DNA from 2 places in the Bacillus sp. MN7755 genome. Region 1 is predicted to be linked to the other one. Evidence: riboswitches for the same ligand, from Rfam matches in the RefSeq annotation. Region 1 holds a riboswitch; the other holds the start of a gene.
What was found. Region 1 has a riboswitch for S-adenosylmethionine ahead of ACYVEC_RS09385 (YezD family protein). Riboswitches for the same ligand answer to the same signal wherever they lie in the genome.
Positions count from the first base shown of each region.

Region 2: it holds a riboswitch for S-adenosylmethionine, as region 1 does, so the genes downstream of both, metI (cystathionine gamma-synthase/O-acetylhomoserine thiolyase) here and ACYVEC_RS09385 (YezD family protein) in region 1, are expected to answer to the same signal.

Region 1 is NZ_BTRL01000008.1:437,948-445,764, forward strand. Features, by position in the region: gene lysA (diaminopimelate decarboxylase) at 1-1,250, shown strand, start outside; SAM riboswitch class I at 1,367-1,475, shown strand; gene ACYVEC_RS09385 (YezD family protein) at 1,548-1,691, shown strand; gene ACYVEC_RS09390 (phosphoadenylyl-sulfate reductase) at 1,779-2,483, shown strand; gene sat (sulfate adenylyltransferase) at 2,522-3,658, shown strand; gene cysC (adenylyl-sulfate kinase) at 3,671-4,282, shown strand; gene ACYVEC_RS09405 (nitrite/sulfite reductase) at 4,428-6,050, shown strand; gene ACYVEC_RS09410 (DUF3906 family protein) at 6,061-6,261, shown strand; gene cobA (uroporphyrinogen-III C-methyltransferase) at 6,348-7,124, shown strand; gene ACYVEC_RS09420 (sirohydrochlorin chelatase) at 7,126-7,817, shown strand, end outside.
Region 2 is NZ_BTRL01000026.1:149,500-173,362, reverse strand. Features, by position in the region: gene comGB (competence type IV pilus assembly protein ComGB) at 1-152, opposite strand, end outside; gene comGA (competence protein ComGA) at 145-1,188, opposite strand; gene ACYVEC_RS26255 (helix-turn-helix transcriptional regulator) at 1,394-2,089, shown strand; gene ACYVEC_RS26250 (DUF2626 domain-containing protein) at 2,215-2,457, shown strand; gene ACYVEC_RS26245 (L-cystine transporter) at 2,565-3,959, shown strand; gene ACYVEC_RS26240 (DUF3912 family protein) at 4,078-4,293, opposite strand; gene ACYVEC_RS26235 (hypothetical protein) at 4,546-4,857, shown strand; gene ACYVEC_RS26230 (hypothetical protein) at 4,894-5,382, opposite strand; gene ACYVEC_RS26225 (nucleoside 2-deoxyribosyltransferase) at 5,464-5,838, opposite strand; gene ACYVEC_RS26220 (DUF3966 domain-containing protein) at 5,931-6,191, opposite strand; gene murG (undecaprenyldiphospho-muramoylpentapeptide beta-N-acetylglucosaminyltransferase) at 6,287-7,345, opposite strand; gene metH (methionine synthase) at 7,364-10,762, opposite strand; gene ACYVEC_RS26205 (bifunctional homocysteine S-methyltransferase/methylenetetrahydrofolate reductase) at 10,762-12,594, opposite strand; SAM riboswitch class I at 12,665-12,774, opposite strand; SAM riboswitch class I at 12,978-13,087, shown strand; gene metI (cystathionine gamma-synthase/O-acetylhomoserine thiolyase) at 13,181-14,293, shown strand; gene metC (cystathionine beta-lyase) at 14,290-15,453, shown strand; gene ACYVEC_RS26190 (cysteine hydrolase family protein) at 15,611-16,132, shown strand; gene ACYVEC_RS26185 (ArsR/SmtB family transcription factor) at 16,558-16,848, shown strand; gene ACYVEC_RS26180 (class I SAM-dependent methyltransferase) at 16,992-18,104, opposite strand; gene ACYVEC_RS26175 (MBL fold metallo-hydrolase) at 18,114-18,743, opposite strand; gene ACYVEC_RS26170 (DUF2759 domain-containing protein) at 18,914-19,087, shown strand; gene glcK (glucokinase) at 19,168-20,151, opposite strand; gene ACYVEC_RS26160 (YqgQ family protein) at 20,171-20,371, opposite strand; gene ACYVEC_RS26155 (5-formyltetrahydrofolate cyclo-ligase) at 20,475-21,053, opposite strand; gene rpmG (50S ribosomal protein L33) at 21,158-21,307, opposite strand; gene ACYVEC_RS26145 (sugar phosphate nucleotidyltransferase) at 21,377-23,731, opposite strand.

The DNA.
Region 1 (7,817 bases):
CGCAGCTAGCAAAACAATACGGAACACCGCTTTATGTATACGATGAAGAGTCAATTCGAGGAAAGTGCCGCGCGTTTCATCGTGCTTTTAAAGAAAGTGGGTTCTCTTATCAAGTAGCATATGCAAGCAAGGCGTTCTTGTGCATGGAGATGTGCCGAGTAGCTCGTGAAGAGAATATGTCATTAGACGTTGTTTCTGGAGGGGAATTATATACTGCGCTTCAAGCAGGATTTCCGGCATCGCGTATTCATTTTCACGGCAATAATAAAACAGAAGAAGAGATCGTGATGGCTCTTCAGGCGAATATTGGTTGTTTTGTCGTAGATAATTTCTTGGAATTAGAAATTTTGCATGATTTAGCAGTGCAACACGGGAAATTTGTGAACATATTAATCCGTGTAACGCCTGGAGTAGAGGCACACACACATGAATATATTACAACAGGTCAAGATGATTCGAAATTTGGATTTGGCGTTTCAAATGGTCAAGCGATGCAAGCCATTGAACTTGCTTTACAAAAATCAAATTATAATGTGTTAGGAATTCATTCACATATCGGATCGCAAATATTTGAAACGGCTGGATTTGTTCGAGCGATTGAAGTTCTTCATCAATTTTTAGAAGAAGTGAGAGAGCGAACGAACTATGTAGTAAAAGTGCTAAATGTGGGCGGAGGATTCGGAATACGCTACACAGAGTCAGATACACCATTAACTCTTGAGACATATGTGCGAGCTGTAACAAGTGCAGTGAGAGAACAATTTACAGTATATAATTATCCATTGCCAGAAATATGGGTTGAGCCAGGCCGTAGTATTGTAGGTGATGCTGGAACGACAATTTATACAGTCGGATCTGTGAAAGACATTCCTGGTATTCGGAAATATGTATCAGTGGATGGTGGGATGACTGATAATTTAAGACCAGCTTTATATAACGCTCGTTATGAAGCTATGTTAGCAAATCGAGGGAATGATGAGAATGAGGAAATCGTTTCGATTGCTGGGAAGTGCTGTGAGAGTGGAGATATGTTGATTTGGGATATTACTCTACCGAAAGTTGCTTCTGCCGATTTATTAGCAGTTTCTTGTACGGGAGCATATGGGTACTCAATGGCAAATAATTATAACCGTATTCGAAGACCAGCCGTCGTCTTTGCAAAAGGTGGAACATCTCAAATTGTTGTAGAGCGCGAAACATATGAAAATATTATTGGGAACGATCGCATACGTATTAAAGAACTTGTTTAAATGGGGAAAAGGAGTTGTTCGGATGGGCAATTCCTTTTTTATAAAATAAAATAATTAAAATATATCGGAAAACTAGGATTGAAAAAAATCAGAATTATGATAAAATACAAATACAAAGCTTATCAAGAGAAGCGGAGGGAACTGGCCCGACGAAGCTCGGCAACCTGCTTATAGAAAGCAAGGTGCTAAATCCAGCAAAATGGAATCCATTTTGAAAGATAAGGTAAAATATATTACCGAACAGTCTTTTCGAAATGGGAAAGATTTTTTTTATGAATAAAAAGGGGGGCTGTTCGCGTGAGTGTACGGGAACATTATGAGGAAGTATCTGAGAAAATTCAAGCGATGCTTGCTGATATGAAATATGGTTCAATTACAATTGTTGTGCAAGATGGAAAAGTCATTCAATTAGAAAAAAGTGAAAAAGTACGTTTAAAGTAAAAAAGCGCTGACTAGAAAAACTAGAGGCGGTTTTAACCTATTTTATTAGGTTAAAACCGTCTTTTTGCTTTTACAGGGGGAAAAAACATGTTGACGTATGAAACGTGGGAAGAAAATGCTGTTTCATTTTCAGAAGAAGATGAAACGAAAGGCGCGCTGTCAGTATTAAGTTGGGCTTATAAAGAGTATAAAGATGAAATTGTATACGCATGTAGCTTTGGAGTGGAAAGTATGGTATTACTGCATCTTATAAACCAAGTAAATCCATCTGCTAAAGTTGTATTTTTGGATACAAACGTACATTTTCAAGAAACGTATGAATTAATTCAAAAAGTGCGGGAACGATTTCCTTCATTGAATATTATAGAAAAACAGCCAAAACTTACACTTGATGAACAAGCAAAATTGCATGGTGATAGGCTGTGGGAAAACAATCCCAATCTTTGTTGTAAGATTAGAAAAATTTTACCTTTAGAAGAATCATTGGCAAATGAAAAAGCGTGGATATCAGGATTGAGAAGGGAACAATCAGAAAACCGTAAGCATACAAGGTTTATAAATCACGATCATCGCTTTCAATCTATTAAAGTTTGTCCGCTCATTCATTGGACGTGGAAAGAGGTATGGCGATATGTATACAAACATAGCTTGCCGTATAACCCATTGCATGATATTGGATATCCAAGTATTGGGTGTGAGAAGTGTACGCTGCCTGTAGGAGAGGGTGGCGATTCGAGAGATGGTAGATGGGCTGGGAAAGTGAAAACAGAATGTGGCCTTCATTACCAATAAGATGAATTTGAAAATAAAGCTAAGAGAGGGTATAGAAAATGAGTACAGTAAACGAATTAATAAATCGAATAGACGAGACATACGACGTATCACAAATTGAAAAAGAAATTCAACTAGATAACATTGCGTTAAGTGATTTAGAGCTATTAGCGACAGGGGGATATAGCCCGCTTACTGGTTTTTTAGGAAAGAAAGATTATGATTCGGTTGTAGAAACGCTTCGTTTAGCAAATGGGAGCGTTTGGAGTATACCAATTACATTACCAGTTATAGAAGAAGTTGCAGAGACTCTAAAAGCTGGAGAGGAAGTAAAACTTGTTAACGGTGGAAATGTATATGGTGTTATTCAAATAGAAGATGTTTTTGTGCCTGATAAGGAAAAAGAAGCGTTATTAGTGTATAAAACGACGGATGAGGCTCATCCTGGAGTGAAAAAATTATACGAAAGACCTAACGTTTACGTTGGAGGAGCTATTATTCTTACAAAACGTTTTGAAAATAATCCGTTTCCTTCTTATCATTTAGATCCAATTGAAACGAGGGAAGAATTTAAAAAACGTGGTTGGAAAACGATAGTTGGATTCCAAACGAGAAATCCGGTACATCGTGCCCATGAATATATTCAAAAATCTGCTCTTGAAATTGTAGATGGCCTCTTTTTAAATCCGCTCGTTGGAGAAACGAAGTCGGACGATATTCCTGCTGATGTAAGAATGGAAAGCTACGAAGTATTACTTCAAAACTATTATCCGAAAGATCGTGTCTTTTTAAGTGTATTTCCTGCAGCAATGCGTTACGCAGGACCGAGGGAAGCGATATTTCATGCATTAGTCAGAAAGAATTTTGGATGCACCCACTTTATTGTAGGACGTGATCATGCAGGGGTAGGAGATTATTACGGTACTTATGAAGCGCAAGAAATTTTTACAAAATTTACAGTGGAAGAGTTAGGGATTACACCGTTATTTTTTGAACATAGTTTTTACTGTGCGAAATGTGAAGCGATGGCTTCGACGAAAACATGCCCGCACGGGAAAGAGGATCATGTTATTTTATCGGGTACGAAAGTAAGAGAATTATTAAGAAACGGTGAAGTTCCGCCAAGTACATTTAGTCGTAAAGAAGTAGTGGAAGTACTAATTAAAGGTTTGAAAAAAGAAGTAGTAACAGAATAGGGAGAGAATGAGATGGACACGAATATTACTTGGCATACAGCTTCTGTTTCAAAAGATGAGAGAAGAGTGAAGAATGGGCATCATAGTTTTGTAATTTGGTTTACTGGTTTATCAGCTTCGGGTAAATCTACAGTAGCGAACGCGGTTGCTCGTAAACTATTTGAAAAGAATATTGGAAACTATGTACTTGATGGAGATAATATACGCCACGGTTTAAATAAAGACTTAGGTTTTTCTGAAAGTGATCGTATGGAAAATATAAGACGGATTGGCGAAGTGGCGAAGCTATTTGTAGATCAAGGTACTGTTGTTCTTACAGCGTTTATTTCACCGTTTCGAGTAGACCGAAAACAAGTAAGAGATCTATTAGCTGCCGATGAGTTTATAGAAGTATTTGTAAAATGTCCAATTGAAGAGTGTGAGAAACGTGATCCGAAAGGGCTTTATAAAAAAGCAAGAAAAGGTGATATTAAAGAGTTTACAGGTATCGATTCACCGTATGAGGAACCAGAGAAAGCGGAATTAATCGTAGAAACGCACAAGTATTCTATTGAAGAATGTGCAGAACAAATCGTGAAGTACTTACAAGAGCGTGGTTTTACCCCGCTATTTACCGGGCAGTAAAACTCCCATCTCAAAATTTGGCTAGGGCAAAGAAGTTAGGTGGGAGATGAACTGCCCGTAAATGCCCGATTGGTTCAACTAATAATCAGTGGAGGATGAACACTCCCCACTGATTAAAGTTTCACTTTATATAGGGGGATAAAAAATGAGTTATGAAAAAGTATGGGCTAACAATGAAAAATTAAATCAAACTGAGAAAAATAAATTAAAAAAAGATGGATTGGAAATCTTTAATGATATTCCTTACTATGCAGAGAATGGCTTCGAATCTATTCCGAAAGAAGAATGGGACGCATTCAAATGGGCAGGGTTGTATTTACAAAGACCGAAAGAAGCTGGTTATTTTATGATGCGTGTAAATATTCCTTCAGGGGTTATTACGAATGCACAGGCAGAAGTGCTTGCTTCTATCGCTGAGGATTATGGGCGCGACGTAATAGATATTACGACAAGACAAGCGATTCAGTTTCATTGGTTGGAAATTGGGCACATTCCAGATATTTTTAAAAGGTTAGCAAGAGTTGGGTTATCTTCAGCTGGGGCGTGTGGTGATATAACGCGTAATATTACAGGGAATCCACTTGCTGGCATTGATGCAAATGAACTGTTTGATACAACTGGTATTGTGAAAGAGGTATATGACTATTTCCAACATAATGAAGAGTTTTCTAACTTACCACGTAAATTTAAAATGTCTATTAGTTCTAACATTTATAACTCAGCTAACGCAGAGATTAACTGTGTTGCATTTACACCTGCTACGAAAGAAATAGATGGTGTGAAAAAAGTTGGTTTTCATATAAAAGTAGGCGGTGGATTATCAGCTCGTCCGTATTTAGCTGATGAATTAGATGTATTCGTTTTACCAGAAGAAGTGAAGGCAGTAGCGATTGGGATTGCTACGATATTCCGTGATTTTGGATACCGTGAAAAACGTCATTTGGCTCGTTTGAAATTTCTTGTTGCAGACTGGGGAGCAGAGAAGTTTAAAGAGAAACTAATAGAGTATACAGGACCATTGCAAAGTAAAGGAGAAAGTGCAGTCAAAGGCTGGAATGCAGGATACTTTTATGGTGTTCAAAATCAAAAACAAGAGGGATTAAAATATGTAGGTTTTAATGTGCCGGTAGGACGCCTACATGCAGAAGAAATGTTTGAAATTGCAAGAATTGCTAAACAGTATGGGAATGGACAAATTCGTACATGTAATTCGCAAAACTTCATTATTCCGAATGTTCCGCCAGAGAATGTAACTGGTTTGCTAAATGAACCGTTGTTTGAAGCAATATCAGCAAGTCCAAAATCGTTTATTGGTCATGCGGTTTCTTGTACTGGTATTGAATATTGTAATCTTGCTTTAGTAGAAACGAAAGAAAGATTGCGAAAAATTGCCGAATACTTAGATACACAAATTGCACTCGATGTTCCGGTTCGTATTCATATGGTAGGATGCCCGAATTCGTGTGGTCAACGTCAAATCGCTGACATAGGATTGCAAGGTGTGAAAATGAAAACGAAGGAAAAAGGAATCGTTGAAGCATTTGAAATATATGTAGGTGGAACGTTGTTAGATGGCGGTGCTTATAATCAAAAGTTAAAAGGAAAAATAGATGGCGAGGATCTACCTGATGTACTCGCATCATTTATAAGTTATTTCAAAGAAAATAAATTACCAGCTGAAACATTTTATGATTTTGTGGGCCGTGTGGGTGTAGAGACATTACAAATAGCGTTAAATAACGTGTTAGAAGAAGTAATAGCGTCTTAGGAGGGGCAATATGGATTTATATCGATTTGAAGCTGTATTAGTAAATAGTATTGTGCCAATTGTTGTTGTTGCTGAAAGTGAAGAACAGGCATTTAAGATGGCGGAGATTGAACTTGAAAAACATTTTTTACCGTTACCAGAGGTAAAGGAGATTGCTTTATTTGAAAAAAAGAAAATTCGAAAAAGCGCAGCCTTTGTTATTCACGAGTAAGGAACATTGAAATATGAAGAAATGAAAACTTCCATTCATATATAAGGATGGAAGTTTCACTTTAATAGTAGAAATGAGGAGAGATGATGGGAAAAGTATATATCGTTGGAGCGGGCCCTGGTGATCCAGATTTAATTACTGTAAAAGGATTGAAGTGTATTGAGAAGGCAGATGTTATTTTATACGACCGTCTCGTGAATAAAGAGTTGCTATCATACGCAAAGCCTGAAGCGGATTTGATTTATTGCGGGAAACTCCCGAATTATCACACGATGAAGCAAGAGACAATTAATACGTTTCTTATTAAATATGCGAAAAAAGGAAAAGTTGTAACGAGGCTTAAGGGCGGTGATCCATTTATATTTGGTAGAGGAGGAGAAGAGGCGGAAGCGCTAGCAAAGCAAGGTGTACCATTTGAAGTTGTCCCAGGTATTTCAGCTGGAATAGCTGCACCTGCATATGCTGGTATTCCGGTGACGCATCGTGATGCAAGTGCGAGTTTTGCTATTGTGACAGGGCATAGGAAAGAAGATGCTGAAGAGGAAGTGAAGTGGGAAAATTTAGCGAAAGGTATAGAGACTTTAGCTGTATATATGGGGGTTAGCAATTTACCCTACATATGTGAACAACTGATGAAGCATGGAAAAGATAAAAGGACGCCTGCTGCTATTATTGAGCGTGGAACGACATCTATGCAGCGCACAGTTGTAGGGACGTTAGGAACAATTGTAGATGTTGCGAAAAAAGAACAAATTCAAAATCCGAGCATGATTGTAATTGGAGAAGTCGTCCGTTTTAGAGAAAAAATCCATTGGTTTGAGAAACAGACAGAAAGTACGTATCAAGTAAGTGGAGTGTTATAAAATGAAAGCCGTCTTATATATATGTCATGGAAGTCGCTTGAAAGCAGCTAAAGAAGAAGCGGTTGCATTTATTACGTCATGCATGAACCGTGTAGAGGCAAGTATTCAAGAAGTTTGTTTTTTAGAGTTAGCGAGTCCAACTATTGATGAAGGATTCCGTACATGTGTGAAGCGTGGTGCTACAGAGGTTATTGTTATTCCAGTTTTTTTATTAGCGGCAGGTCATGTGAAAACAGATATCCCGTTTGAATTGGAGAAGTTAACTAATCAATTTTCGAATGTTAAAGTGACCTATGGTAATCCGTTTGGTGTATCAGAAACACTTGTTAAATCGGTGTATAGCGGAAGTGGCATTGAACAGGAAGATAAGAATGAAGTGACGTTACTTCTCGTTGCAAGAGGGAGTAGTGATCCTGAAGTATTAAGAGATATAAACTGGATCGCTTCTTTATTTCAAACGGAAGAGAAGATTAAAAAAGTAGAAGTTTGTTATTTAGCGGCTGCAGAGCCAAAATTTGAGGAGAAGTTAAAGGAAGTTGTAGAACGAAAAGAAAAGAACATCGTTGTGCTGCCTTATTTATTATTTACAGGTTTACTTATGAAACATCTTGAAAAAGAAGTGCGCCAATATGAGTTGGATGAGATAAAAATAAGTCCGTATTTAGGAAAGAATGAAGCGTTTCAGTACATGTT
Region 2 (23,863 bases), on a different contig from region 1:
ATCATGTGCTGCAATTGTACTTTCTTTTCTAAAGGTAATTGAAACCGTAAAAATTCTAATGCCTGCAAAAGGGAGTATCCTTTTTCTAATAGTTTCCCTAATTGTTTCAATAATACTACTTGATCACTTAAACTCCATATTTTCTTAAACATAAACATCCTCTTCTAAAAATCCTAAAGCGTATCCTTTTCGTATCGAAGATTCTAATGTTTCATGCGTGTATGTGACACATTCCCCGTTTGCTTCTTTAATCGCTTGTTTTAACTCATATCCATATAACAACTCATAAATACTCGCTTGTCTTACTTGCCTCATTGATTTACATAAAGTTGAGCACTTTCTTTTGCAAAACGGACACTTTAATTCGACAAGTCGCTGTGCAGCTATAGCCAATAAAGACTGTTCAATCTCTTGCCTCGTTACGCCAAAATCCATGAACCTGAGTATCGCCCCTTTCGCATCATTCGTATGCAGTGTCGTCATTACTAAATGTCCAGTCAAACTTGCTCTTATTGCGATTTTCGCTGTTTCTTCATCACGGATTTCACCAACTAAAATAATATCTGGATCATGACGTAAAATAGCCTTTAGTCCCGCCTCATATGTGATACCTGCTTTTTCATTTATTTGAATTTGTAATAAATCGTCATTTCTTTTTTCAACTGGATCTTCCAGTGTAACGATGCGGCGCGTTTTCTTTTTTCTAATTACCTCTAATAATGCATACATTGTTGTTGTCTTCCCAGAACCAGTCGGTCCAGTAAATACAAGTAACCCATGTGAATAACTTAAAAAAGAGAGTAATTTTTTTGCTGTACTTGGAAATAACGAAAGATGAGATAACGGCTGAATAGATGCTTGTAAATGGAGACGAATAACGAGACTTTCTTGGTATACGGTTGGAAGCGTGGAAAGGCGTAAGTACACTTCTTGTCCATCCATTTGTAAATACAGTGAACCATTTTGTGGCTTCCGCCTCTCTCCTATATCCATGGATGCTAAAAATTTAAAGTGTGAAACAAGTTTTTCTCCAAATTCCTTTTCAATACAATGTTTCATCATTAAATCTTTTCCTATACGTAGTTGAATTGCCACGTCCTTCTGCCTCGGCACGATATGTAAGTCCGACGCTTGTACCCTACACGCCTCTTTCAAAATCGTATTCGCAAAACTTTCAATTCCATTCATCATTTTTCCCTCCCCACTATGTATATAGCATGAAAAAATTCATAAGAAAAATCGGCATTTTTGTGTTTTCACTAGGTAAAAAAGGAAAAATATGTTTGTGAAATTGTGAACAATTCCTGAATTATTGTCTGAAATTACCTATACTCATGTTTATCTGTATTATAATGTTATTATCTTGGATAAAGTGATAAAGGTGGAGATCCTCATGGAACAAGCTTTAAAAATTACAGGTGTATTATCTGACCCAACTCGTTATTACATTTATAAATATATTTCTCAAAAACATAGTTACGTAACTGTACAAGAAATTGCAGATGAGTTTGACATTCATCCAAACGTAGCCCGTTTACATTTATCTAAATTAGAAGATGTTCATATGCTTAAATCGGAAACAAAGAAAACAGGAAAAGGCGGAAGACCAAGCAGATTATATGTATTATCTGATGATGTTATCCAATTACAATTCCCCTTCCGTGACTATCAATTGTTAGCAAGAATAGCATTCAATTCTTTACTTAGCCTTGGTGCTGCTGGTGAAAAAGCGCTATACGAAACAGGAAAACAATTCGGGGCCGAATTAATGCAACAACATATGCAGCGCTTAAATGTGAGTGAAGATGCTTTAACAGTGGAACAAAAAGTTCAAATTGCAAAAGAAGCTTTCTCAACAGCTGGCTTATCACCGGCATTTGAATTAAGTGCAGATGGAACGAAAATTTTCTATGATGTACACAATTGTCCATTTAAAGAAGTTGCTGTTCATCATCCAACTGAAATTTGTAATATGCACGGAGATATGATGAAAGGGATTTTTGAAATCCTATTCCCTAACACGGAATTAACACGAAATGATAGTTTACTGGATGGATGTAAATCTTGTAATTATAAACTAACAATTTAATTTTCCGTATAAAAAGAAGCCAATTATAATTGGCTTCTTTTTATATGAACGAATATTTACAATAGTAAGAAAAATAAACTATAATGAAGTGAGGTTTACTTTTTTTAGAAAAGGAGGGAGATGGCATGGAGCGCATGTTTCGCGTTCTCGGCTTTTGGACTGGAATTTTCTCGGTTATGTTTTACGTAGGGGATATGCACTCGACCGCACTACTATTTTTAGGACAAACAGGATTCTTCGTACTTTTAAGCTATTTAAAATTAACAGAGCGTATGTATATATACGTATTCGGGGCATATTTAACTGTTTTCTTCATAGGATTTACATACTACACGACGTTCTTACTTGTCCCTGGGGCTGGACATTAAAAGATGGCATTTTGCCATCTTTTTTTTAATTCCGCAATTCCCTAGTTGACTTATAGGTTTTATTACCTTATATTCTATATAACAGATTGGAATTAGGGGGAATCAACATGAATACACTGCTTGTCGGAATTAACGTTGCAGTCATGCTCATTTTAGTTGGCGTATTATACTATATGCAACGTAAGCATGTATCTTTTAATAAACGTGTATTTACTGCTTTAGGAGTCGGAATTATCTTCGGTCTTATATTACAATTTATTTATGAGCCTACTTCTAAAGTCATCATTGAATCAAATACTTGGTTTGGCTTAATCGGTAGCGGTTATGTGAAATTGCTTCAAATGATCGTTATGCCACTTATTTTAGTATCTATTATTTCAGCATTTACAAAATTACAATTAACGAAAAATCTTGGTAAAATTAGTGGTCTTATTATCGGAATTTTAATTCTTACTACAGGAATCGCTGCAGCTGTCGGTATCGCTGCAAGTGCAGGATTTGATGTATCAGCAACAGGCCTACAACAAGGTGATGCAGAATCTGCTCGTCTGAAGTTAGTTGAAGAAAGATTTACTTCTATTGAGAAAACAACAATTCCAGATAAATTATTAGAGCTGTTACCTACAAATCCGTTTCTTGATTTAACAGGTGCTCGTCCAACATCAACAATTTCTGTTGTAATATTTGCAGCATTTATCGGTATAGCCTTTATAGGTGTAAAACGAAAATATCCAGAACAAGCAGAGCTATTTAAGAAGATGCTTGATGCTGTATATGCAATCGTAATGCGTATGGTAACATTAATTTTACGCCTTACTCCATACGGCGTATTAGCTCTTATGGCAAAAACAGTTGCTGGTAGCGATATAAATGCTATTTTAAAACTTGGTAACTTCGTGTTAGCGTCTTACGTAGCACTTATCGTAATGTTCGTTATCCACTTATTATTAATTGCTCTATCTGGTTTAAATCCAATTCAATATTTGAAAAAGGTGTTCCCTGTATTAACATTTGCATTCACATCTCGCTCTAGTGCTGGCGCAATGCCATTAAATATTGAAGCTCAAAAAGAAAAACTTGGTATTTCTGAAGGAATTGCAAACTTCGCAGCATCATTTGGAGTATCTATCGGACAAAACGGTTGCGCAGGTATTTATCCAGCAATGCTTGCAATGATGGTCGCTCCAACTGTAGGAATTGATCCATTACAACCACAATTTATTTTAACTTTAATCGCTGTCGTTGCGATTAGCTCATTCGGTGTTGCCGGAGTTGGTGGTGGTGCAACATTCGCAGCATTAATCGTACTATCTACAATGAACTTACCAATCGGTATTGTCGCTCTTGTTATCTCGGTTGAACCATTAATCGATATGGGCCGTACAGCTCTTAACGTAAGTGGTTCTATGACAGCAGGTCTTATTTCAAGTAAATGGCTTGGTGAATTAGATCAAGATACGTACAATCAAGATGATACAAAAACTGGTGAAATTGCTTCATAATCAAAAAAGGACGCTAACAAAAATGTTAGCGTCTTTTTTTAGTTCTTTCCATCTTCCTCTTTATCTCCCTACACATAGAAAAAGAGAATATATTTCATTATCTCACAGCCCGTCCTTTTCACAAATAACCATTTTGTTCGCACCATTTATGAAATTGTCCTACGTCTACTCCAACTAACACGATATCCTTGAGCTCTACATCAATGCTTTGTTCTCCAATTACAATAGCAAACTGCGATTCTAATTTTGTCTCGTTTTTCTTTACAATTCCAATTCGGTTCCGATGCGCTCCATCTTTTATATATGCTTTTTGTCCTACAATATCAAAGTTCAAGATTTTCACCTCTTTTACTGCGCTCAAATTGGAAATACGATCTCCACCTCGGAAAATTTCCTTTCATTGCACTATTTCTCTATATATATGACGAAACAATAAAAGAGTCCTTCCTTCTTTACAATTATTTTTTCTTTGTTTCATTTTTGTGATTGAAACGTAAAGTTTATAATAAAATACACTTGGAAGCGCTTTCTATGTAATTTTTTATGTTATAATATATAAGTAGAACTTCGTAAAGAGGGTTAAAAAATGAATACAAAAATGATAAAAAAAGTAATTGAAGCATTAAAAGTATATGGGTTTCAGGATGTATCATTCTGTGACAAAACGAAGCAATTTTTATTTCATAACGAAACGGATATTATGAGCGGCTATGCAGAAATAACATATAGTAGTCAATTCGAAAAATTCAACGTACAAATTCATCCAATTGAAACACATCACCAAGGAGAGTTACAAGAGGTTGAAAGACATATACAAGCCTGTATAAGAAAAGTGGAATATTTAAACGCACTTCTTAGCGGACAAACAAAACTAGATGACAAAATTATTATAATGTAAAAAAAGAACGTGATATCCTCACGTTCTTTTTTTACATTATAAGTTCATCTTTTCCTTCAGTTGTAATCCTGTAATGGATTGTAATACATCCATTGCTTCTCCAAATGTCATATCAAAAATTGTCTTATCTTCTATGTATGGAAATTGTCTAAAACGCTTTTCTAACATTTTCACGGCGTCCGACGTAAAGTGTGCACTATCAATGCCAAATTCTGTTTCAAGAAGAACGATCCAATCTAACACATGAAAACCTAATCCATTTACGAATGAAATAAGTTTTTCTGCTGGCTGTGAAGATAAGAATACGTATCGCTCCATCTCACTAAACAGTTCTTCGCCTAAAACTTCTGCTAACTCATCATCATGTTCACGTTCAATAATCTCTTCATACCCGTAATCATCAACAAGCTCCTCAACTTCTTCACTATCCTCACAAAGCAATTGACTAAGAAGTGCATCTTTCTTAAATTCACTACCTTGTACAACTTCTAAAAAGCTCGTTTCCCATCCATTTTCTAATTTCATATAATGTAACTCCTTTATATACTTTTTCTTATCATCACTGTACCCAAAAGATCGCTTTTATAACCTTTTAGATAATTACTATTATTTCACATGATTCATAACGTGAGATGCAAATTCAGCTGCATCGCCTTCAAAAATATTTATTTCTGGCAAATGATAGAACGTTGTTTGAAGCGGGTTTCCTTCATGATATACATATATCTTTTTCTCTAGCGCAATCGCCATTCCAAACTCTGTATGACTCCCATTTCCGCCATCTAATATAAGTAAAAAGACATCCGCTTCTTTGATAGCATTCTTTTCTGCCTGGCCAATTTCTCTTAATTGTTCTTGATTTACTGCTCTTTCGTTTCTTGTCCAATCATATGTATGATGCCATCCTGCATGTTTCAGTTCATTTGCTATAGAACGTACAAGATGTTTATTTTTGAATCCTGAAGCGATATAAAAATCCATTTATATACACCCCTTCTTTATATACGGGAAACTCCTTTTTAGCGTTACTTGCTATATATAATAAAAAACGATTTCAAAAAAAATACCCATCTTTAAAACTTATTTGCGTTTAAATGATGGGATGCTTCATGATCTTCTTTTATTTTTTGCTTTTTATAACTTTCATCAGCTAACATTTCTAGTTCAGCTGTTATCTCTGATTTTTCAAGCTCTCTTTCTTGCGAAAATTTCCTTGAAATATAAACAATAACACTACCAACGTACAACACAAAGCATATAATAAGTGCAGTATTTTCATAGAGACTTAGCTCCAACACAGTCACTCCTAATCCATTCGTATTTTCACGCTTCATTAATTGGAATTTCCCTACTAACCATTTGTTATTGTAACATAAAAACACCGTTTCTTGGAATCTTTCAACCTACTAAAAGAGACATGATTTTTTCATCATGCCTCTGAAATATGGTGAATGATTGTTTTAGTCGCTTCTTTTCCATTATATTTTTTTAATGCGGTTTTATACGCCTCATTATTATGAGATAGCTCTTCAACATGCTTTATAAGAGAATTCACAGTCACATCTTCTTCATACAGTACAGAGGCATATCCTTGTCTTTCAAAAGACTCTGCATTTAATATTTGATCTCCACGGCTTGCAAATTTCGATAACGGAATTAGCAGCATTGGCTTTTGCAATGTTAAAAACTCAAAAATGGCATTGGACCCCGCACGCGAAATAACAAAATCTGTTATCGCTAATATGTCTGGCAGCTCTCCATGTACATATTCAAATTGTCTATATCCTTCTTTATTTTGTAAACTTTCATCAAGATTACCTTTTCCGCAAAGATGCACAATTTGATACTTTTTCAGAAGTTCTGGTAACGCTTCTCGAACCGTTTCATTAATTTTCTTTGCGCCCAAACTTCCTCCCATGATTGTAATAACTGGCTTTTTACGTGAAAAACCTAAAAATGCTAAACCTTTTTCACGATTTCCCTTTAATACTTCTTCACGTACAGGTGATCCTGTATAGATTACTTTTTCTTTCGGTAAATGTTTCGCAGCTTCTTCAAATGTAACAAATATTTTCGAAGCAAAACGGAGCGCAATTTTATTTGCTAGTCCTGGCGTCATATCAGATTCATGTAATAAGACTGGTACTCTATTTAGCCATCCTCCAATTACGACTGGTACAGATACGAAACCACCTTTTGAAAAAATCACATCTGGTTTGAGTTTTCGAATCCTTACATACGCGTCCATAACACCCTTCATTACAAGAAAAGGATCTTTTATATTTTTCAAATCAAAATAACGGCGTAGCTTTCCACTCGCAATACTATAGTACGGAATGCCTTCCTTTTCTATAATCGTTTTCTCAATTCCTTGATGAGAACCAATATAAGAAATATCCCAGTTGTCTTCCTTTAAATATGGAATAATGGCTAAATTAGGTGTTACATGCCCTGCCGAACCGCCACCTGTAAAGACTATTTTTTTCATACGTCTCCCCCTTCTAGACTATAATACACTAAAATATCTTGCCTCGGGGTGAGAAAATACCATAGCCGTTACAGACGCTTCTGGCTCCATCATAAATCCTTCCGTTAATGAAATACCTATTTCCTCTGGATGAATTAAGCGAAATAGCTTTTCTTGATCTGCAAGTTCTGGACATGCTGGATAACCGAAGGACACGCGTATCCCTCTATATTTCGTACGGAAGCGTTCTTCCATCGTCAATTCTGGAGAATCTGGAATACCCCAGCGATCGCGAATGAGCATATGTGTTTTTTCAGCAAGTCCTTCTGCTAGTTCAAGCGCTAACGATTGAATGGCATGACTGCGTAAATAATCACCTTTCGCCTTCCACTCTTCAGCAATGTCCCGAACGCCTTCCCCAACAGTAACGGATAGGAAAGCAACATAGTCCATTTCATCTCCAATTGGTCTTAAATAGTCACCTAAAGTACGATATGGTTCTTTTCCTTGTCTCGGGAATGTGAAACGCTCTATGACACGTGTATGATCTTCTGGATCATATATTACAATATTTTGTCCGTCGCTTTGCGCTGGGAAAAATTGATACACTGCTTTTGGTTTTAACCAAGATTGTCCTTCCTGCAATAATTCGTCTATTAAATCATTTAATTCGTGCGCTCTTTTATCTCCCTCTCGCAAAAGCTTCTTCACACTTCCTTTTAATCCAAGGTGATGTCCAAGTAGCATTTGTCTATTCAGAAATGGTGCAAGATGTGAAACAGGAACATCTCGTAATACAATTCGTTTTGTTGAATCAGGCACCATAACCTCTGATTTTGGTAATGGCTCAATTACTGCTGGAATTTCTACTTTCTTCTCTTCTTTTGTTACAATATGAAGATGACGTTCCTTTTTATCCTGCTTCATCTTCTCACGCTCTTCTTCTTTTTGAAGCTTATTAATAATATCAAGCCCCGTCATCGCATCACTTGCATAACATACGAGCCCTTTATAGGATGGCGAAATACGATTATCTGTAAACTTTCTCGTTAACGCTGCCCCGCCTACAACAATCGGAATATCAATATCCGCCGCTTTTAAATCTTCTGCAGTCGTTACCATTTGTTGAGCCGATTTTACTAACAAACCAGAAAGACCTATAATATCAGGCTTCTTTTCTTGTACTTCTTGAACAATTCGATCCGAACGTACATTGATTCCTAAATTAATAATCTCATATCCGTTATTCGCTAAAATAATTTCAACGAGATTTTTCCCAATATCATGCACATCACCTTTAACAGTCGCTAATAATACTTTCCCTTTTTTTGCACTATCGCTAGATTCCATATGTGGCTCTAAATAGCTTACAGCAGCTTTCATACTTTCAGCACTTTGCAATACTTCAGCAACGATAAGCTCATTATTATTAAATAATCGTCCCACCTCATCCATTCCTGTCATAAGTGGGCCATTAATAATATCCAAAGGTTTTCTTCCTTCTGTAAGTGCGAGGCTTAAATCTTCGTGTAACCCTTGTTTCGTACCTTCTACAATATAATTTGCTAGTCGCTCATCAAGAGTTAATGTTTCTTGGATAACGACATCTTTCTTTTTTGCCGCGCGATAAAAATTTGTAAATTTTTCTAACGTCTCTTGCGTTGTTTCAAAAAGTAATGCATCTGCAAGACGTTTTTCTTCCTCAGGAATTGACGCATAGCGTTCTAATTTTTCCGTATTCACAATCGCGTAATCTAATCCTGCTTTCGTTGCATGATATAAAAAGACGGAATTTAATACTTCGCGTCCAGCTGGTGGTAAACCAAATGATATGTTACTTACACCTAAAATCGTTAAACACTCTGGTAATGCTTCTTTAATAAGGCGAATCCCTTCTATCGTTGCTGCCGCTGAGCCAATATATTCTTCATCACCTGTACCTACTGGAAATACAAGTGCATCAAAAATAATATCTGACGGACGTATACCATATTTCTTCGTCAATAACTCATAACTTCTTTTCGCAATTTCAAGTTTTCGTTCCGCACTTACTGCCATACCGTCTTCATCAATTGTTCCTACAACAATAGCTGCACCATATTTCTGAAGAAGCGGTGTCACTTTTTTAAATCGTTCTTCTCCATCTTCTAAATTAATTGAATTAATAACAGCTTTTCCTTGAATATAAGTAAGAGCTCGCTCCATCACATTTTCATCTGTTGAGTCAATCATAATCGGTACTTTTAACACTTTCGTAACTTCTGCCAAGAAGTTTTCCATATCTTCTATTTCATCCCGGTCCGGGTCTGCCATACAAATATCAATAATATGAGCATTTTTCTTCACTTGTGCTCTTGCGACTTCAGCAGCTTCTTCAAATTTACCTTCTGCTACTAATCTTTTAAATTTACGTGACCCAATAACATTCGTTCTTTCACCTACAAATAACGGTCTCATAGAATCATCATATTGCAGTGCCTCTAATCCACTAACCCCATGCCCTTCTCGTTCATGATGTTCACGCGGCTTAAGCGAATCTAACGCAGATTTCATTGCTTTTATATGTTCTGGTGTTGTGCCACAACAACCACCGATAATATTAACCCATCCTTCTTCAGCAAATCGCTTCACTTTTTCAGCGAGAGAAGATGGAGATTCATGATAATGTCCATCTTCATCAGGAAGACCTGCATTTGGATAACAAGAAATGTAACACTCCGACAAATCAGATAGTGAACGAATATGATCTCTCATAAACTCCGGACCAGTCGCACAGTTTAATCCAACAGATAATGGCTTCATATGTTCTACCGATAAGTAAAAAGCCTCAATTGTTTGCCCAGCCAGAGTCGTTCCCATTGGTTCAATTGTTCCTGAAATCATGATAGGTACAATTTTATTTAGTTCGTCAAAAGCTGCTTGAATTCCAATATAAGCAGCCTTCACGTTACGCATATCTTGACTCGTCTCAACGAGTAATACATCAACTTCTCCCTTCAGTAATCCTCTTGCCTGCCTTGTATAAGCTTCAATTAATTCTTCAAACGTCACACCACCAGTAACACTAATCGCTTTCGTTGTCGGTCCCATTGCTCCCGCAACATATACTTCCTTCCCGCTTTCTATAACAGCTTGCTTTGCTAAACTCGCTGCCTTCTCATTTAATTCCTCGTCTAAATGAGACAACGCATAATCACTTAATACAATATTTGTCGCCCCAAATGTATTTGTTTCAATAATATCCGCTCCGGCTTCAATATAAGCTTTATGAATCTTTAAAATAACATCTGGTCTTGTTTCTACTAAATATTCATTACAGCCTTCGTACTCTTCACCTCCGAAATCTTCCGCTGTTAAGTCCTCTTGCTGAATCATTGTTCCCATTGCACCATCTAATATTAAAATGTTATTTTGTAATTTCTCTTCTATACATTTCATCAATTAATACCTTCTTTCACTTCTTGCTTTTCTCTCACATATTTAACAAGGTGTTCTGTAATTTCATATTTGAGAAATGGTGTAATAAGATAAATGCCGTTAAAATATTTCATCGCCGCATCGATCAATTCTTGTGAAATATGAATCCCTTCCTCAATTGCTGCCTCTTTCGTTTCATGCCCATCCATTCTCTCTCTTATTTCTTCAGGAAGTGTAATACCCGGCACCTCAAAATGAAGAAAATCTGCATTCCGTTTACTTATTAATGGCATAATCCCAATAAAAATAGGTTGTTCCAAATGCTTTGTTGCTTCATACACTTCTTCAATTAACGCGATATCATAAATCGGCTGAGTTAAGAAGTATTCCGCTCCAGCATCTATTTTCCGTTCCATTCGCTTAACCGCTGCTTTTAAATGTCTTACATGCGGATTAAACGCACCTCCCACTGAAAACCTTGTTGCTGGGCCTATTGATTTCCCTAAAATAGAGCGCCCATCATTCATTTCTTTAATCATTTTAATGAGCTCAATAGAGGACAAATCATATACAGAAGTGGCACCTGGAAAATCACCGACGCGTGCTGGATCACCTGTTAAAGCTAACACTTCTTCCATACCTAATGCTGATAAGCCTAGTAAATGAGATTGTAGCCCGATGACGTTATGGTCTCTACACGTTAAATGCGTCAATACGGGAATATCATGCTTCGTTAATAATGCTCCCATTGCCATATTCGAAACGCGAGGCGATGCTAATGAATTATCTGCTAGAGTAATAGCGTCCGCCCCAGCTCTTTTCAATGCTCTCGCCCCTTCAAAAAACCGCTGTGTATCTAACGTTTTCGGTGGATCTAATTCCACTACTACTGTCGTTTGTTTTTTTGCTTTCTCCGCTAAAGTGACATGAGCTTTCGAACGTTTCTCGTGTGTATGAACTACTTTCGGTCTTTGAATCGTATCCTTTTCTATTACAGGCGTAACATTTAGAGTAGCCCGTTTCATACTTTCAATATGTTCTGGAGTCGTACCACAACAACCGCCCAATAACCGAATACCTTGCTCAATAAATTTCGGTGTCATCGCTTCGAAATAAGCCGGACTTCCCTCATATACGTAACGTCCCTCCACATAATTTGGAAGACCTGCATTTGGATATGCTGACAAGTAACCATTTTGCGGAATCGATATCATTTTAAAAGCTTCCGTCATATGAAGTGGCCCTAGTTGGCAGTTCAATCCAACGACATTTGCACCGTAATCTAAAAGCTGTTTTAAGATTTCATTTACATCATTTCCATTTTGAGTCGTACCTGCCTCATGTAACGCTAATTGAGCTACAATTGGGATATTCGTTTGTTTTCGTAGCACCTGAACAGCATGAAGTAATTCAAACTCATCATAAAAAGTCTCTAATAGTAGTCCATCAACCTGTTCTTCTAGTAAAGCACTTGCCTGCTCAAGTAGCATAAATTCTCTTTCCATATCAGTAGTTGTAACGGCTCCAATATGTTTCATACCGCCAATTGTTCCTAAAATTGCATTTCTATCTGTCACAGATGCTTTCGCCAGTTTTACTGCCGCTCTATTAATTTCAGTAACTTGATTTTCTAAACCATACATACGTAATTTCGCTTCATTTGCTCCGTACGTATTTGTTTGAATCACATCTGCCCCAGCAGCTACATATTGCTTATGAATCGATATAATTAAATCTGGATCGGATATATTTAATTCTTCAAAACTACTTTGCAAACCATGTGAATGTAATAACGTCCCAACCGCACCATCACCTATTACAATTCCTTTTGATAATAAATCTAGTAATTTCACAAATCTCCCTCATTTCTATCAATATAAAAACCCCCTCTTCACTTTGAAGAGGGGGACATAATTGTTCCTCCTCTTATTATGCAAAACATTCGTTTTGCAGGTATTAGCACCGTTTCAAACATTTCGTTTGAAGGTTGCCGGGTTTCACAGGGCCTTTCCCTCCACCGCTCTTAATAAGAGTTTGTCTTTATTATTTTATTTATGTAGCTAAAAGGAAATGCGTTCCCCTTTTAACAATGTTTGTTAATTTTTCAATAAATTTAGCACGCACAAATGCAAAAGTCAATGACAGTTGCGGAAAAATAAAAATTATTTAAAATAAAGTTGCAATTCAATTATCTTTTGTTGTAAAGTTAAAAACATAATAAAATTTCATACGAACATTCTTATCTAGAGAGGTAGAGGGACTGGCCCTATGACGCCTCAGCAACCATTAACATTTGTTAATAAGGTGCTAATTCCAGCAAATTGTGAAAGATTTGACAGATGAGAAGAAGACTCTATTCAAACCGAAAGCCTTCTTCTTAGAAGGCTTTTTTTATTTTACATTCACTTAATTGTTAATTTAAAAAGGAGGAATTTTCACATGTCAACAATTGAAACAAAACTAGCACAAATCGGAAATCGTAGCGAAACTACAACAGGAACGGTTAACCCACCTGTTTATTTCTCAACCGCTTATCGTCATGAAGGAATTGGTAAATCTACTGGTTTTGACTATTCACGAACTGGTAATCCAACTCGCGGCCTTTTAGAACAGGCAATTGCAGATTTAGAATACGGCGAACAAGGTTATGCCTGTAGTTCAGGGATGGCAGCTGTTCTCCTCGTCCTCTCCCTATTCCGCTCCGGAGACGAACTTATTGTATCTGAAGATTTATACGGGGGCACTTATCGATTATTTTCTGAGCACGAAAAAAAGTGGAACGTTCGATGTAGATACGTAAATACACAATCTATTAAACAAATTGAGCAAGCTATCACCACTGAAACGAAAGCTATTTTCATAGAAACTCCGACAAATCCATTAATGCAAGTTACTGATATTGCCGCTGTCGCAACTGTAGCGAAAAGACACGGACTACTTCTTATTGTAGATAACACATTCTACACGCCTTATATACAGCAGCCATTAACAGAAGGTGCCGACATTGTACTTCATAGTGCAACGAAATATTTAGGAGGACATAACGATGTACTAAGCGGACTTGTCGTTGCAAAAGGAAAGGAACTTTGTGAGGAAATCGCTCATTATCATAATGCCTCTGGTGCGGTCTTAAGCCCATTTGACTCATGGCTATTAATTCGTGGTATGAAAACGTTAGCTCTTCGCATGAGACAACATGAAGAAAATGCAAAAGCAGTTGTTGCTTATTTAAATGATGAGGACGGGGTGACAGATGTATTTTATCCTGGAAGAGGCGGCATGATTTCATTTCGTCTTAAAAATGAAACATGGATTAATCCATTCTTACAATCCTTATCCTTAATTACATTTGCTGAAAGTCTCGGTGGTGTTGAAAGTTTGATGACATATCCAGCAACACAAACACACGCTGATATTCCTGAAGAAATCAGAACAGCAAACGGTGTATGTAATCGTCTTCTTCGATTTTCCGTTGGCATTGAAAATAGTAACGATTTAATTCAAGACTTACAGCATGCCATTAAACTTGTAAAAGAAGGTGTAAGAATATGAGTTATTCTATAGATACACTTTTACTACACAACCAATATAAACATGACCCACAAACAGGATCTGTTAACGTTCCCATCTATAACACATCAACATTCCATCAGTTTGATGTAGATACGTTCGGGAAATATGACTATAGCAGGTCTGGTAATCCAACTCGTGAAGCTCTTGAAGACATCATTGCATTATTAGAGGGCGGAACAAAAGGATTCGCATTTGCATCAGGCATTGCAGCAATTTCTACTGCATTCCTCCTTCTTTCACAAGGTGATCACGTACTCATTTCAGAAGACGTATATGGAGGCACTCACCGAATGATAACTGAAGTACTCTCCCGTTACGGTGTCTCACATACATTTGTTGATATGACTAATTTAGAAGAAATAAAGCACAACATTAAACAAAATACAAAGCTCTTTTATGTAGAAACACCTTCTAACCCGCTTTTAAAGGTGACAGATATTCGCGCTGTTTCTAAGCTTGCAAAATTTATTGGCGCTCTTACCTTTGTTGATAATACATTTTTGACACCACTATTCCAGAAACCGCTTGAACTTGGAGCAGATGTCGTTCTTCATAGTGCTACAAAATTCATTGCTGGTCATAGTGATGTTACTGCCGGATTAGCGGTCGTAAAAGATGCCGAACTTGCTCAAAAACTTGGATTTTTACAAAATGCATTCGGCGCTATTTTAGGACCTCAAGATTGTTCTCTCGTACTTCGCGGTCTAAAAACATTGCATGTACGCCTTGAGCATTCAGCTGCAAACGCCAATAAAATTGCACATTATTTACAAGAACACGCTAAAGTTCAAAACGTCTATTATCCTGGCTTACAAACACATCTTGGATTTGATATTCAACAATCTCAAGCTACATCAGCCGGAGCTGTCCTATCTTTCACTTTACAATCAGAAGATGCACTCCGCCAATTTTTATCAAAAGTAAAATTACCTGTCTTTGCAGTTAGTTTAGGGGCTGTCGAATCAATTCTTTCCTACCCAGCTAAAATGTCACATGCAGCATTGTCGCAAGAAGCTCGTGATGAAAGAGGGATTTCTAATTCATTACTTCGTTTATCTGTTGGCCTTGAAAATGTTGATGATTTAATATCCGATTTTGAAAATGCCCTTTCTTATGTAGAAGAGCCTGTAAATGCATAGAGAGAAAAGAAGATATGAAATTAAATTTTCATATCTTCTTTTTATGTTTTCGAGTATACTTTTTACTTTTCGTATAGTTCATAAAAAACGATAGGGCACCATCTATTTCCAAGTAATAAATTAATTGATATATTAAGAAATAAAAGGGGCAAAAATAATGGATACTTGTGCAGATGTTTTAATCGTTATCGATTTACAAAATGGAGTATGTTATAGCGAAGAACATTTATTCGATCTACAAAATTTACTTACAAAAGTAAATAAAAGAATTTCTTCATACAGAAAATCAAACAAACCAATCATTTTCGTTCAACATTGTGATGATGATTTAGTACCTGAAAGAGAACTTTGGGCTATTCATGCTGATCTAGATGTTCAAGAACAAGATTTTTTTGTGAGAAAAACACATGCAAATTCATTTTATAAAACTAACTTAAAAGAAATTTTAGACCAATTATCTGTACAGCATATTGAATTTTGTGGCGCCCAAACAGAGTACTGCATGGATGCTACAATTAAATTTGCTCATGGACTTGGATACGAAAACTTCATGGTACAGAAAGCCACCTCTACGCTAAATAATCCATTTATGTCCGCAAAAGAGACAATTGATTTTTATGAAAATATATGGAACCACAGATTTTTAAAATTGATGAAAGAAGAAATCAAGAATACATAACTAATGTCTTGGTAATTCTAAGATTTATCAGCTATACTCAAACATTTTATTATCACTATAAAGAAGCTGATTACATTCAGCTTCTTTTCTTTTTAACCTGTTTTATATTCTAGATATTACATTATAATTCCTTTATCTTATTATTTTAAAAATTTTGTATATTCATTTGAAAGAATAAGAAAATCATGGTAAGATTGTGTTACAAATATATCTATATCTTTCAATTTTTAAAACGCATCGAAATTTTCACCCAAAAATGTCATTTTACAAAACCGTGCTAAATCATCTACTTTATTTACATCAGGGTCTCTTTTCTTACAATTTCTTTACTTTAGGACTTTTTTTCTGCAACAACTGTTTTCTTTTCTTTAATTTTTTGGTATGTATAGTATGGTATAACAGCTCACACGGAGGTGGAAAAGAACATGTTAGAAACCTTTCAAAAAGAAATAGAACTATATGAAAGCAATGCAGAATTATTGAAAGTGCTTGCTCATCCTGTTCGCTTATGTATTGTAAAAGGATTAATTGAACGTGGTCCAAGCAACGTTTCTACAATGTACACTGGCTTAAACATGCCACAATCTACAATTTCACAGCATTTAGCAAAGTTAAAGAGTGCTAAAATCGTTTCAAGTGAAAGAAAAGGGTTGGAAATTTATTACAAAGTGGAAAACGAGACAATTATTCAACTCGTTCGCGTATTATTAGGTTAGGGACTAATAAACAGAGAAAAAGGACGTATTTTATATTTTTCATCTCATATCTTTAATATAAATATATATCATGAGAGGAAATATATGATACTACATAAGTCGTATTAAAAAACAAGACACAGAAATATGCTGTGTCTTGTTTTTTATATTTTTAAATACCGATCCAAGTGTAACTGTTGCATATGTTTCGTATGTATAACAACATCAAATGCACTCCCTAATCCTCCGCTCAAAATCATAGAACGAACTGCTCGATTTTGTTTTTGAATTTCAGAAAAAGGATTCTTATCTTGGTGATTTGTAAGCTGGTCTAATATTCCTGCTGCTAACAAAAACTCAGATTGCTTCTTATGCCATACTGTATTCATACCTTGCAGGCTAAATATCTCTTTCAGCTCATCCCAATGAATATGAGTAGTAAGATCCATTTCACCTGGATGTGCTAAAGGATTACGGATTAACTTATGCTCATAATACCCTCGTAAACTTCCTTCTTGATGTGCAGGATGCATCCATTCTTCTTTTGTATATCCATAATCAACTGTAATACATACACCTCGTTGAAACCATTTCGCAATTTCTTTTATATACTCTTCCATCACAATCGGCACTTCAAAACGCTGACCTTCTGCAAGATGAATATTATATTTCAATAAGTATCGACCAATTCTTTTATGTAACGGTCTATATACTTCTGCAAGTTTCCCTTCCTCTGTATACGTAACACGTACTTCATTCAATATTCCATTTCTCTTCTCAATTACTTCAACAGGGAATGCATCAAATAACTCATTCGAAAAAAGAATCCCTTCGAACGATTCTCCCATTTCACTATGCGACGTATAATATGACACGTTAGAAAACGAACAAAGATTTTTCTGCTGTAGTTTTCTATGAAAAGGACTCATTTCAATCATTGAATAGTTTAAATCAATAAAGGTTTCCGGAGATAATTGCTTCCATTCTTGTAAAACATCATAGGCAAACCTTCCTGTTCCCCCACCAATCTCACAAATATTCGGATTAACTTCACCATTTTCAACAAGACGAATTAAAAACTTAGCAAAGGTCTTTGCAAAAACAGAGGATACGTTGCTACTTGTGAAAAAATCCCCTTGTCTTCCAATTTTTTCACGCTCTTTCATATAATAGCCATGTTCCTCTGCGTATAACGCAAGGTTCATATATGTACTATATGAAATCGAATAATCCTTTTCTTTTTCCATCCATTTTCTAAAAATGAGCTCCATTCCCATAATGACCCCTTACTGTAAAAATGGATTATTTTCTTTTTCAAAACCAATGCTTGTTTCTGGACCATGTCCACATAACACCGCTGTTTCATCTGGTAACACAAATAATTTTTCTTCAATACTTCCAATCAATTCAGCAAAACTCCCACCAGGTAAATCTGTTCTTCCGATGCTCATTTGGAACAATACATCTCCAGAAAATACAGCATTCGCCTCTTTACAATAATAAGAAATACTGCCTGGAGAATGTCCTGGCGTCTCAAAAATTTCAAAATTAAATGAACCAATTGCTAATACACCTTCTGTATCAATAATATGATCTGCTGGTTTTGCTGTAATGCTGCGATTCATCATAAAAATTTGAGAGCCATTTACAGTTGCATCGCTTAACCAATCTGCTTCTTCTTTATGTACGTACACAGGAATATGAAAAGCGTCTCTCACCGCATCAACAGCACCAATATGATCAAAGTGAGCATGTGTTAATAAAACAGCCAGTGGCTTTAATTGTTCTTCTTGTAAATATGTAACGAGCTTCTCTCCTTCATGACCAGGATCAAAGATAATACACTCATTTTGATCATTCGTTAAAATATAAGCATTCGTTTGTAATGGGCCTAACGGCATTTGTATCCATTTCATATGAAAATCTCCTCCAATTATTAAACTTACTTTCAATGATACAACATTTTTTTCTCTTAGGAAAAGAAAGGATGCTATCTCGACAATCATTTTTAAAACATGTACAATATAAAAGAGTAAATATTCCAAAAACTCATATTAAGGAATGGGTAGACAGAGGAGGATATTGTATGGGCCTTGTTATTATTTTTACGCTTGTCACTCTGTTAGCTGTATTTGCTACGCTTAGAACACTTCGCGAAAAGAATTTTCTCGCGGGCGGCTTTGCAATTGCAACTGTACTCGTTTTCGGATGGTTTACAATCATGACTGTTCTATATAACGGGTACCCACCAGCAGCTTAATTCATTTACATGTTATTCTTCATCAAGATTTCGCACAAAAAGAGGAGGGGTTTCCCCTTCCTCTTTTCATAGTTCACAACTTATATCATCTTCGCTTCGTATTTGTGCTTTTTTACAAGCCACGCTCCTCCGATAACACCTGCATCATTACCAAGTGTTGCAATAGCTAGCTTCGTGCTCTTTACAGCACGTGAGAAAGCATATTGCTCGAAATAACGTTGAATTGGTTCTAATAGTGCATCTCCAGCTTTAGAAACGCCTCCACCAATAACAATTTTCTCTGGGTTCAACGTGCTAGAAAGGTTCGCTACAGCTAAGCCTAAATAAGAAGCTACTTTTTCTACTACTTCACCAGCTAGTTCATCACCTTGTCCATGTGCTTCAAATACGTCTTTTGATGTAATACGCCCTTCTTCTGCTAACATAGAACGAAGAATACTCTCTTTATCAGTCTCTTGTATTTTTTGCATAGCAACACGTACAATACCCGTTGCAGATGCTACAGTTTCTAAGCAACCAGACTTCCCGCAATTACATGGGAAAGCATTCTCTGTAACTACTGTAATGTGTCCAATCTCACCAGCAGCACCACTTACACCGTGTACAATCTCACCATTAGCAATTACACCGCCGCCAACACCAGTACCAAGTGTCATACAAATTAAATCTTTTGCTCCTTCACCAGCACCTTTCCACATTTCACCAAGCGCTGCTAAGTTTGCATCATTATCAATAACAACAGGTAATCCTGTTTCTACTTCTAATAAATCTTTTAACGGATAGTTTTTCCATCCTAAATTAACCGCTTCATAAATCATTCCAGACGCCACGTGTACAGGACCAGGAGCTCCCATACCAATACCGATTAACTTACTTTTTAATTCACCTAACTCTTCTAACTTTTTATCAATAGCTTTCGCTACATCAAGCGTAATATGTTTTCCTTGCTCATTTGTATTCGTAGGGATTTCCCACTTATGTAAAATTTCACCGTACACATTAATAAATGCTAATTTAATCGTTGTACCACCAAGGTCAACACCAACTAACCATTTCTCTTCCATGTTGCTTACCTACCTTTATCTAATTCTTATTTAGCTCTTTTTGAATTTCTTGCTTCAATAAAAATAAAGCTGTTTGATAGTCTTGTGGATCGATTAGCTGTGATTGATTTAATTCACGCAATTCATCTTGCATTAATTGTAAATCTGCAATTCGATCACCCGTATAAATAATCGTACCAAATTTCTTTAGCAATTGCTGAATATCATAAATAGATATCATTTCATCACCCTCTATGCTCACTTACTATAAAAAATTATAATAAGAAAACGTTCACATATTTTATTATAATCAAGAAGAAAAAGTCTCGTCAATTTTTATTTGTCTATACAAGCCCATTTATAACCATTGTTCCTTTTTCTGTAATAATTTTTTCGACATTTTTATCAAATGGCTCTACTGGAATATGTTTTACCATTTGAAAATCATAAGCTAATGATAGCGTTTTCCCTTTATAATGTACGAGATAACGATCATAATAGCCACCGCCATATCCAATTCGCTCTCCTCGCTCTGTATAGGCTACGCCTGGTACGATTTGAAGATCAATTTCATCCGCATTCACTTCTTCCGTAAGCGCCGGAATCGGCTCACGTAAATTCATATACACTGTTTCTAATTGATCAAAATTACTAATTTGTCGGAAGGACATCGTTCGCGTTCCTTTGTTACACTTTGGAACAACAACTTTCTTTCCTTCTTCCCAAGCTTTTTCGATGATAGGATATGTATTCACTTCATTTTCCATTGAAAGAGTAATTCCAATTATTTTAGCCTCAGCCCACTCTTTTTGCGCATACAACGAAAATGCAATTTGCTCTGATAAAGTTGCATACTGTTCTTCTGATAAAGAATTCATGTGTTCTATTATTTGTTTACGCAAACGTATTTTCTCTTCTTTCACACATCTTCCCCCTTACAGTGACACTTTACTCTATGATGATAGTGTATCACTTTTAACAAAGGAATCGAATAAAAAAAGAAACAGTAGGAAAATATTCCTACTGCTTACTTTGTTTCACGGTGTAACGTAGACTTCTTGTCACGCTTGCAATACTTTTTAAGCTCGATACGCTCAGCGTTGTTACGTTTGTTTTTCTTTGAGATATAGTTACGATCTCCGCATTCTGTACATGCTAGAGTAATATTCACACGCATTCTTATTTCCCTCCAGTACTAATAACTTAAATCAGACTATACTATAATACCACTTTTAAAATAAAAATTCTACACCTTTTGATATTGTCTAATTTTTTCTATAAGATTTTTCATGTTTTCCCTTGCTATTACTGGGTTTCTAGCATGTGAATACACTAAAAATTTCGGTTGTTTTGTGTCAGAAACGATATAAGACCACTCTTTTTCGGTATATTTGAACTGTACTCCTTCAAATATACCTTCTTCCTTTCTTTCCATATCAGCCAATAATTTCCTCATTACTTTCCCTTTTTCATTCCATGAACATACAACTTCATCACAAAGTAAATAGAGCGGCGGTGATTGCTCTACTATGCTGAGAAATGTTTTTCCCTGCAATGCTATTAACTCGAATAATTTTCCAATTCGATATAAAATATCTCGTTTCCATCTCGCTTGAAACGACTTTTTTTCATCCTGCGTATAAAATAGAAGGTAACATTCTCCTAATTTCAAAGACATTGGGTAAATACTTCCTGCCGATTCAAGTAATAAATCTGGAATATCTACCTCTTCAAAATCTGTCCCCTGGTAAATATTACTATGGTTATCATATAACTCAAAATAATTTCCTTGCTCGGAAAACATAAGTGCCATATTTGCTTTACTTGATTTCATCAAGGCTTTCACATGATCCTTTTGCTCGCCCGCATAAATCCACGTAACTGTGCATCCGAGCCTTTGCAAAAAGAGCATAAGTAAATGTTGTAACATATCATTTCTCTTATTAATAAGAAGATGGAACTTCTGTTTTTTTATTTTTTCAATATCAATACGCTCTAATACAGCCTCTATATAATCATGTAAAGAAACGTGGACTAGCTTATTCCGTCCCATTTCTTTCTCACATGTGTAATAAAACGCCTCAGACATATATACTTGTTCTATCGCTTTTTGCTGCTTATACGTTAATTGTACCCCCTCCTTACCATACAACTTTATAACAACCTCTTTTTCATTTTCCACTTGAATGAAAACCCCACCTGCACATTGTAAATCCTGAATGCTATACCGAAAAAGTGATTCATTCATTTCTTTGCATTCCATCGTATGAACTCCGATACCATGAATCGCATGAAGAAAGAGATTTTTATAAGAAGTCGTTTCTATATGCTCTTGACTCCCAATTAATATACTTTGTCCTTTAGCAAAAAGGGATCCGTACGCCATCGCAACCTTTACAATAAATTGAGGCGTAATCTCAACATTACCTCTTCCTACAATGCGGCTTTTTTGCAACCATCCTGCACTCTTTTCACTTTCTTGAACACCAGCCGATCCTACTACCGAATAGCTGTCAATCGCCTTATATGGCCATAGTTTTCCCTTTTGCTTAATTACTGTACTTTTCCCTATATGACAATGATCCGCTACAATGCTTTTTTGAAACAGTGTAACGTCATCTTCAACCATTGTATGCTCTCCTATTGTCGTCTCTAATAACTCGCAATACTGCCCAATTTTCGCATTTGCAAAGACAATACTTTTTTGAAGATGAGAATAACTTGAAACAATACTATTTTTCCCTATAATAGAGTACGGTTCAATTATAGCTCCTGCACCAATTTTTGCTCCTTCTCCAATAAAAGAAGGGCCGTGAATTTTCGTTCCTTTTCCAATCGTCACGCCTTCTCCCATCCATACCATCGGCAATACTTCCGTGTAAGGAATAGGTACTTGCAATTTTTTCGTTAACAAATCAAATTGTGCTTGGCGATATTGATCAAATGTCCCGATATCTAACCAATAACCTTCTGACAAATATGCAAATAATGCGTTCTTATTTGCCAATAACGGAAACACATCTTGACTGAAATCAAAAAATTTCCGGGGCGGTATGTAAGAAAAAATTTCTGGCTCCATAATATATATACCTGTATTCACAATATTAGAGACAACTTCATTCCAGCTCGGTTTTTCTATATATCGTGTAACCTCTTGTTCTTTGTTCATTACAACTAAACCGAATGAGAGTGGGTTTTCTACTTCTTTTACAAACATAGTTACCATTCTTTTCTTTTGTTCATGAAACGTAATTCCTTCTGATAATTGAAAATCAGTTAACGCATCTCCACTTATGACAACAAACGTTTCATCTAAAAATTTTTCCGCTTGTTTAATACTCCCTGCAGTTCCAAGCGGAGGAGAGTCTTCAAAGTAGTACAAGTTAACGCCCCATTTGCTACCGTCACCAAAATATTGCTTAATAGCTGTACTCATATATTGAACAGTAATTGCAATGTCACGAATACCATGCTGACGTAATAATTCAATATTGTATTCCAAAACTGGCTTTTCTAATAATGGCAACATCGGCTTTGGAGTATTACATGTTAATGGTCTAAGGCGTCGTCCTTTTCCTCCAGCTAAAATAACCCCCTTCATATACTTCAGCCTCCACTTATATAATGTTCAGTAACTTCATATACGATATGTATATTATCTACCCCGCATTAACTAGCAGTATAAAATAAAACTTTAATCAGTATGGGGTTTGTTCCTTTCGCACTGATTATG